Linked DNA regions of Rudanella lutea DSM 19387. The main gene of each other region encodes a partner of the protein of the gene in region 2 in a complex. Links are inferred from orthologs where the notes say so. Each region holds a gene or a part of one and is shown on either strand. Other genes may lie near its edges.

Region 1 (3,246 bases), 3.2 Mb from region 2 along the record:
GGTAAGGCCACCCTGTACAATGGCAAAGCACAAGCCGATCATCGCCAGCGACCAGCCAACAATTTCCTCGTCCCAGCCAAACTTTTCCATGGTGTAAAATGTCCAGGTGCCCTGTACCGAAAAGCCAGCAATGTAGATGAGCACGAGCGAGGCTACCAGACCCAGAATAACCGGGTAATGACACAGCCGGAGCAGAGAGCCTACGGGGTTGGCCCGTCGCCAGTCGAACGGACGGCGGTTTTCGGGAGCGAGCGATTCGGGCAAGACAAACAGACCGTACAGGAAATTGACAAACGAGAGACCAGCAGCCACAAAAAACGGCGTTCGCGGGCCAAACTGCGCCAGCGTACCACCCAGGGCGGGACCAAGAATAAAGCCAACGCCAAACGCGGCCCCTACAAGCCCAAAGTTCTGCGCCCGTTTTTCGGGGGTACTGATGTCGGCAATGTACGCACTCGCTGTAGTAAAGCTGGCCCCGGTAACGCCCGCCAGTAAACGCCCCAGAAAGAGCCACTCGATACTGGGAGCAAATCCCGTCAGAACGTAGTCGAGCCCGAACCCAAACAGGGAGAACAACAGCACCGGTCGGCGGCCGTACCGGTCGCTGAGCCCACCCAGTACGGGGGCAAACATAAACTGCATACCAGCGTACGCAAACGTCAGCCAGCCACCGTACCGGGCCGCCTGGCTCAAATCGCCCTGTATGAGTTGCTCAATCAGCTTAGGCACCACCGGAATAATGATACCTAACCCCGTCACGTCGATCAGAAGGGTGATAAAAATAAACGCGAGAGCCGGGCCACGCTTGGCCGGGCCAGAGGTTACCTGGGTAGATTGAGTCGACATAAGAAAGGAATGCGAAATGATGAATGGGCTGGTGCGCAGTAGTTTATCTGGCGCCAGCCCATTCATCATTTCGCATTATGCATTACGCATTAGTTAAGCGTACGTATTCAGCATCACTGGCATCACCAGCATCAGCAGTTCTTCGTTTTCTTCTTTATCGGCCGGAATGATAAGACCCGCCCGGTTGGGAGCCGACATTTCGAGCGAAATCATCTTGGCGTTCAGGTTACCGAGCATCTCTACGAGCAACTTGGCATTGAAACCAATCTCCATCGGCACCCCTTCGTAATCGCACAAAAGAATCTCGTTGGCCTCGTTCGAGTAGTCGAGGTCTTCGGCCGAAATGGTAAGCTTGTTGTCTTTCAGCGACAGCCGAATCTGGTGCGTTGTGCGGTTGGCGTAGATCATAATCCGCTTGAGCGAATTGAGCAGATCGGTACGGCCAATCGTCATGACGTTCGTGTTATTAGTCGGGATGGCGTTTTCGTAGTCCGGGAAACGCTCATCGATCAGGCGGCAGATCAGCTGCGTAGAGCTAAACGAGAACGATGCGTTGGCCTGGCTGAACTCAGCCCGTACATCGACCCCCTCGGGCAACGACGCTTTGAGGAGCTGGAGGGCTTTCCGGGGCACGATAAGCGACGTATTGGCCGAGCCCGAAATGTCGGTCCGGCGGTACCGGATCAGGCGGTGCCCGTCGGTAGCCACAAACGTAGCCTTATCGTCGCTCAGGTTCAGGTACACCCCCGTCATGGCCGGGCGCAGATCGTCGGTGCTGGTGGCAAAAACGGTATTGTTGATCGCATCGAGCAGGGCATCGGACGACAATTCGACCGACAGATTTTTGTTAACCGCCGGGATTTTGGGGAAATCAATCGGGTTTTCGCCGGAGAGTTTGTAACGGCCGTTATCCGTCAGAATCTGGGTACCAAATGTCTCGGTGTCGATCTGGAACGTGACGGGTTGCTCGGGGAGGCTCCGCAACGTGTCGAGCAACAACTTGGCCGGAATCGCAATCGCCCCATTCTCCGTCGCATCAACCGGGATTTGGGTGGTCATGGTCGTCTGGAGATCTGAAGCCGTAACGGTCAGTGTCCCGTCCTCGATTTTAAAGAGGAAATTCTCTAAAATGGGCACAATAGGGTTCGACGCGACAACCCCGTTTATATTGGAAAGATTCTTAAGCAGAACCGAGGAGGAGACAATAAATTTCATAAGGCCTGTGTCTATTACAATAGAGCAAAACTAAAAAAAAAGGCGGTACTTTCTATGCCGTACAGGGCATAAGTTTACCAGAATCCTGCCGAGTGAACATCCACCCAACCGAAGCTTTGGGTATGTGCCTACACAAAAATAGAGCCAAAAACCCATTCATTTGACCTTCAAACCATTCAGACAAAAACCCATTTGTAAACGCGCCTAAAACGGATAGTTTTGTCGGGCTGACCATCAGCCAGATACCGTTGGTCAGAACCCATGACTACCTACACCCCCGGCCTGCATATACTGGCCACATTTACGGCTCCACAAACGCACCTGACCGACCCCGACGGTTGCCGGGCCCTGTTCGACGCGCTCATCGACGAGCTGGGCCTCGCCAAAGTAGGCGAAACCTACCATGCTTTCCCGAATGGCGGGTTTACGGCCGTCGTTTGCCTTACCGAATCGCACGTATCGATTCATACCTGGCCTGAATTCGGCGTGGCCACTTTTGACGTGTTTTTGTCTAACTTTCAGCGCAATAACGAGGCCAAGGTGCGGCTGTTCTACGCGCGTACGCTGGGCCATTTCGACGCTACCGAACAAACCCGCCACGAACTGACCCGATGACCGACGCTCTCCCCTCCGACTCACAGCCCGCATCGGCAACGCTTCAGTGCCCGCACTGCAAACACACCATTACGTACTATGACGTAACGGGTAGTTCATTTTATGGTTGCCCTAATTGCCAAACCTTTTTCAAATACGAAACCGAAAGCCTGCCCCGGCGTCTGACGCAGTTCGATAATCAAACTAAGCCGGTACTGCCGGTTGGCACAGAGGGCTTTATGGAGGGGCAATTTCATCGGGTGGTGGGCTACATGCACCGAAAAGAACGGGGCAAGCCTTATAACTGGGTCGAGTACGTGCTTTTCCGGGCCGATGGCGTGTACACCCAACTGGCCGAGTACGAAGGGCATTGGACATACATTGTACCCACCAAAGCCAAATACAACGAGTACGGCAAAGGGGGCAACGCCTACTACGTCGATACCGAAGAACGGCAATACCGGCTCTACAACCGCTACGAACCCCAGACCCTGCTGGCCATCGGTGAGTTTGACTGGAACGTGCTCGACGACGACCGGATGCGCGTGTCGGAGTACATCAACCCGCCCTACACCCTTGTGGCCGAAGTGG
Region 2 (3,128 bases):
CCGCCCGACAGCACAATCGTGGGCAAGTCGACGCTACAGGCACCCATCACGAGCGAGGGCGTTGTTTTGTCGCAGCCGCAGAGCAGAATCACCCCGTCGATCGAGTTTCCCCGAATACTCTCCTCCACGTCCATACTGGCCAGGTTGCGGAAAAGCATCGCGGTGGGCTTGATTTGGCACTCTCCCAGCGACATAACCGGGAATTCAAGCGGAAAACCACCTGCCTCCCATACTCCCCGCTTCACGGCTTCGGCCAGTTCGCGGAAGTGCGCGTTGCAGGGGGTAAATTCCGAAAATGTATTGCAGATACCAATGACGGGCTTGCCTTCGAAGAGGTGATGCGGGAAGCCCTGATTTTTCATCCAGGCGCGGTAGATGAAGCCGTCTTTACCGGTGCGGCCAAACCAATCATGGGAGCGGAGGGGCATACGTTAAACCGAGTTCCATTAGGGGAACTCTCTGTCTGCATAAAGGGCATTTAGGTCAAGGCATACCCATGTTTACACGTTCGTAAAGTGCTTTAAGGCGGGTTCGGGCGCGGTTGAGTCGCATCTTGGCGGCACTCACCGTGATACCGAGATGTTTGGCGAGATCCTCGGTTTTAATGTCGTCTTCGTACTTCAGGTAAAGTATCTGCCGATCGTCGGGTTTAAGGTAACGGAGGTAAAACCAAAGGTCTTCGCTCGTGTCGGCTGGTGCTATCCAGTGAACGGGTTCGGTTTCCAGAAAAGCCTCGTTTAGGCTAAAATGCCCCGGTTGCCGCTGCTGACGGCGCAGTATATCTGTGCAGTGATTGCGCGTCACGGCATTAAGCCAGGTCGAGAAACTGCTCTGATGTTCAAACGAGCTAAGGTTTTGAAACACTTTGATCAGAACCTCCTGCGTGCAGTCGGCGGCTGAGTCTGGGTCCTTCAGCCAGTATAAGCACGTGTTATAAACAGGCCTGTACTGCCGACTGTACAGTGTATTCAGGTAGCGGGTGTCGGCGGTAGCCAGGGCCAGTCGGATTAGGTCCGCGTCAGAAAGTTGTTTGTAGGAGCGCTCTGCCGAACGTATTCGAATACTGGAGGAGGGGGCTGTCAGGGTCATACTTCTCAGCAGATTGGCGTATAGAGTAAATCGATAGATGCAATGGATGCAAAAGTAAGAGAGGATTTGTAACAATAAATGAAAATTATTTAATATTATGATTTATGTTGCCCGCTTGGCGAAAAATAGGTGTGCCGAAAGTCTCTAAGGCAAACTGACCGCCCCAATTGGTTCTGCGTTTTTGCAGCAATACCGTCAAAATAGGGTTAGTTGCCGGTTGGGCATACTGGTTTCGTCGGAAAGGCTGGACAACGATACGCCCAGTAGCCGAACGCCCTGCGTAACGGGTAAAATGGATTGGAGTAATTCCCGGCAGATTCGTTCGAGGGTTGAGCGATCGGGGAGAACAGTGGCTATTGTTCGACTACGGGTAATCTGCTGAAAATCGGCGTACTTCACTTTGAGCGTGACCGTGCGGGCACCAATCTGCCGATTCTGGCAGTACTCCCACACATCGTCGATCAACGGTTGAAGCCCATCGACAAGTGCCTGCTCGGTCGAAAGGTCGGTCTCAAACGTGTTTTCGGAGCCAACCGATTTCCGAACCCGGTCGGGGTTGACGGCCCGTTCGTCGATACCGCGCGCGATATGGTAATAATGATGGCCTGCCTTACCGAAGTGCCGGGTCAGAAACTCCTCCGACTGTTGCCGCAGATCGAGGCCGGTAAAAATACCGAGTGCATTCATTTTGCCGGCCGTAACGCGTCCGATCCCGTGAAACGCTCCCACGGGTAGGGGTTCGACGAAGCGGGGGCCGTCGGCGGGTTTAATCACAAACAAACCATCGGGTTTGCGGTAGTCTGATGCGAGCTTCGCCAGGAATTTGTTGTATGAAACCCCGGCTGAGGCCGTCAGCTGGGTATTTTCCAGAATTTTGGCCTTGATCTGCCGGGCAATTTCCGTTGCCGACGCCAGCCCGGCCCGGTTTTCGGTTACGTCCAGATAAGCCTCGTCGAGCGAAAGCGGTTCGATCAGGTCGGTGTATTCGGCAAAAACAGCCCGAATTTGGGCCGAAACGGCTTTGTAAACCTCGAAACGGGGTTTGACAAAAAGGAGATCGGGGCATTTCCGCAGGGCCGTAACCGATGCCATCGCCGATCGTACGCCGAAGGTACGTGCTTCATAACTGGCTGCGGCCACCACGCCCCGGGCCCGCGAACCGCCCACGGCAACAGGTTTGCCCCGGAGGTCGGGGTTGTCGCGTTGCTCCACCGACGCGTAAAAGGCGTCCATGTCGATATGGATAATCTTGCGGATCGGTGGCAACGGAGCGGGCATTATACAAATTTACCATACCAACGCCGTATCTGTTGGTACGGGTATAGGACAAGTTTATTCTGGCAGGTTTGCAAAAACGTTTTTCTGCCCCGGAGGATTTACAGCCGGGCCAACGTATCGGATAAAGAGGATTTATTTAGGCCCAGATAAATCCTCCTTATCCTGTAATCTTGTCAAAAGACTTGTCCTTCATCCGTCGGGACCTATACTTTTTCGGCAAAAACAGGCCAATGAAAAAGGGATTCGGCCCGTGACCAAATCCCTTTTTCATTTCAACTCCAGTTTACCGTCAGCGGCCACCCGTACTATTGGTGGTATCGGGCGGGGTTGTCGGTTCGGGGGTTGGGGCCGGGGTTGGTGTAAACGTTGAATCGAGCAGGCTCGGGTCTACGTCTGTCGAATCCGAATCCGTTGACTCGCTCTCGTCGTAGTCATAGCTACAGTTAAGATATTCTTTGGTAATCGGCACCGATGGCTTCGGGAAAGGCCCCTGAAGGTCTTTAAACGCTTTGTCGGCGTACACTTTTTCCAGGAACCGCCCGACAATCGGCAACGCTGTTTTAGCACCCTCACCCAGATCGGTGGATCGGAAGTGAATACTCCGGTCATCGCCCCCAACCCAGGCACCAATAACGAGTTTGTCGGACACACCCACAAACCAGCCGTCGGAGTTGTTCGAGGTGGTTCCGGTTTTGCCGCCCATCTGATGGTTGTTCTTAAAAATATTGAACGACCAGAGGTTTTGCGATGTGCCGCCCGGC

What was found.
Region 1: the proteins of dinB (region 2) and dnaN are in contact, whole or in part, in a solved structure (PDB 1OK7), measured with the Escherichia coli proteins. The link is inferred for Rudanella lutea DSM 19387 from one-to-one orthologs.

What each region holds. Positions count from the first base shown.
Region 1 is NZ_KB913013.1:2,026,361-2,029,606, forward strand. Bases 1-2,920 are described here. They hold dnaN (DNA polymerase III subunit beta), read right to left. Parts: upstream 2,062-2,920; coding sequence 940-2,061; downstream 1-939. Other genes in these bases: RUDLU_RS0108370 (TCR/Tet family MFS transporter), read right to left, coding at 1-846; RUDLU_RS27150 (S-adenosylmethionine decarboxylase family protein), read left to right, coding at 2,323-2,676; RUDLU_RS0108385 (DUF4178 domain-containing protein), read left to right, coding at 2,673-2,920. Outside these bases: more of RUDLU_RS0108385, read left to right, coding at 2,921-3,246. UniProt on the Escherichia coli protein: Confers DNA tethering and processivity to DNA polymerases and other proteins. Acts as a clamp, forming a ring around DNA (a reaction catalyzed by the clamp-loading complex) which diffuses in an ATP-independent manner freely and bidirectionally along dsDNA.
Region 2 is NZ_KB913013.1:5,198,385-5,201,512, forward strand. The notes cover bases 327-3,128. They hold dinB (DNA polymerase IV), read right to left. Parts: upstream 2,368-3,128; coding sequence 1,285-2,367; downstream 327-1,284. Other genes in these bases: RUDLU_RS0121345 (IlvD/Edd family dehydratase), read right to left, coding at 327-428; RUDLU_RS0121350 (RNA polymerase sigma factor), read right to left, coding at 484-1,089; RUDLU_RS0121360 (penicillin-binding protein 1A), read right to left, coding at 2,657-3,128. Outside these bases: more of RUDLU_RS0121345, read right to left, coding at 1-326. UniProt on the Escherichia coli protein: Poorly processive, error-prone DNA polymerase involved in translesion repair and untargeted mutagenesis. Copies undamaged DNA at stalled replication forks, which arise in vivo from mismatched or misaligned primer ends.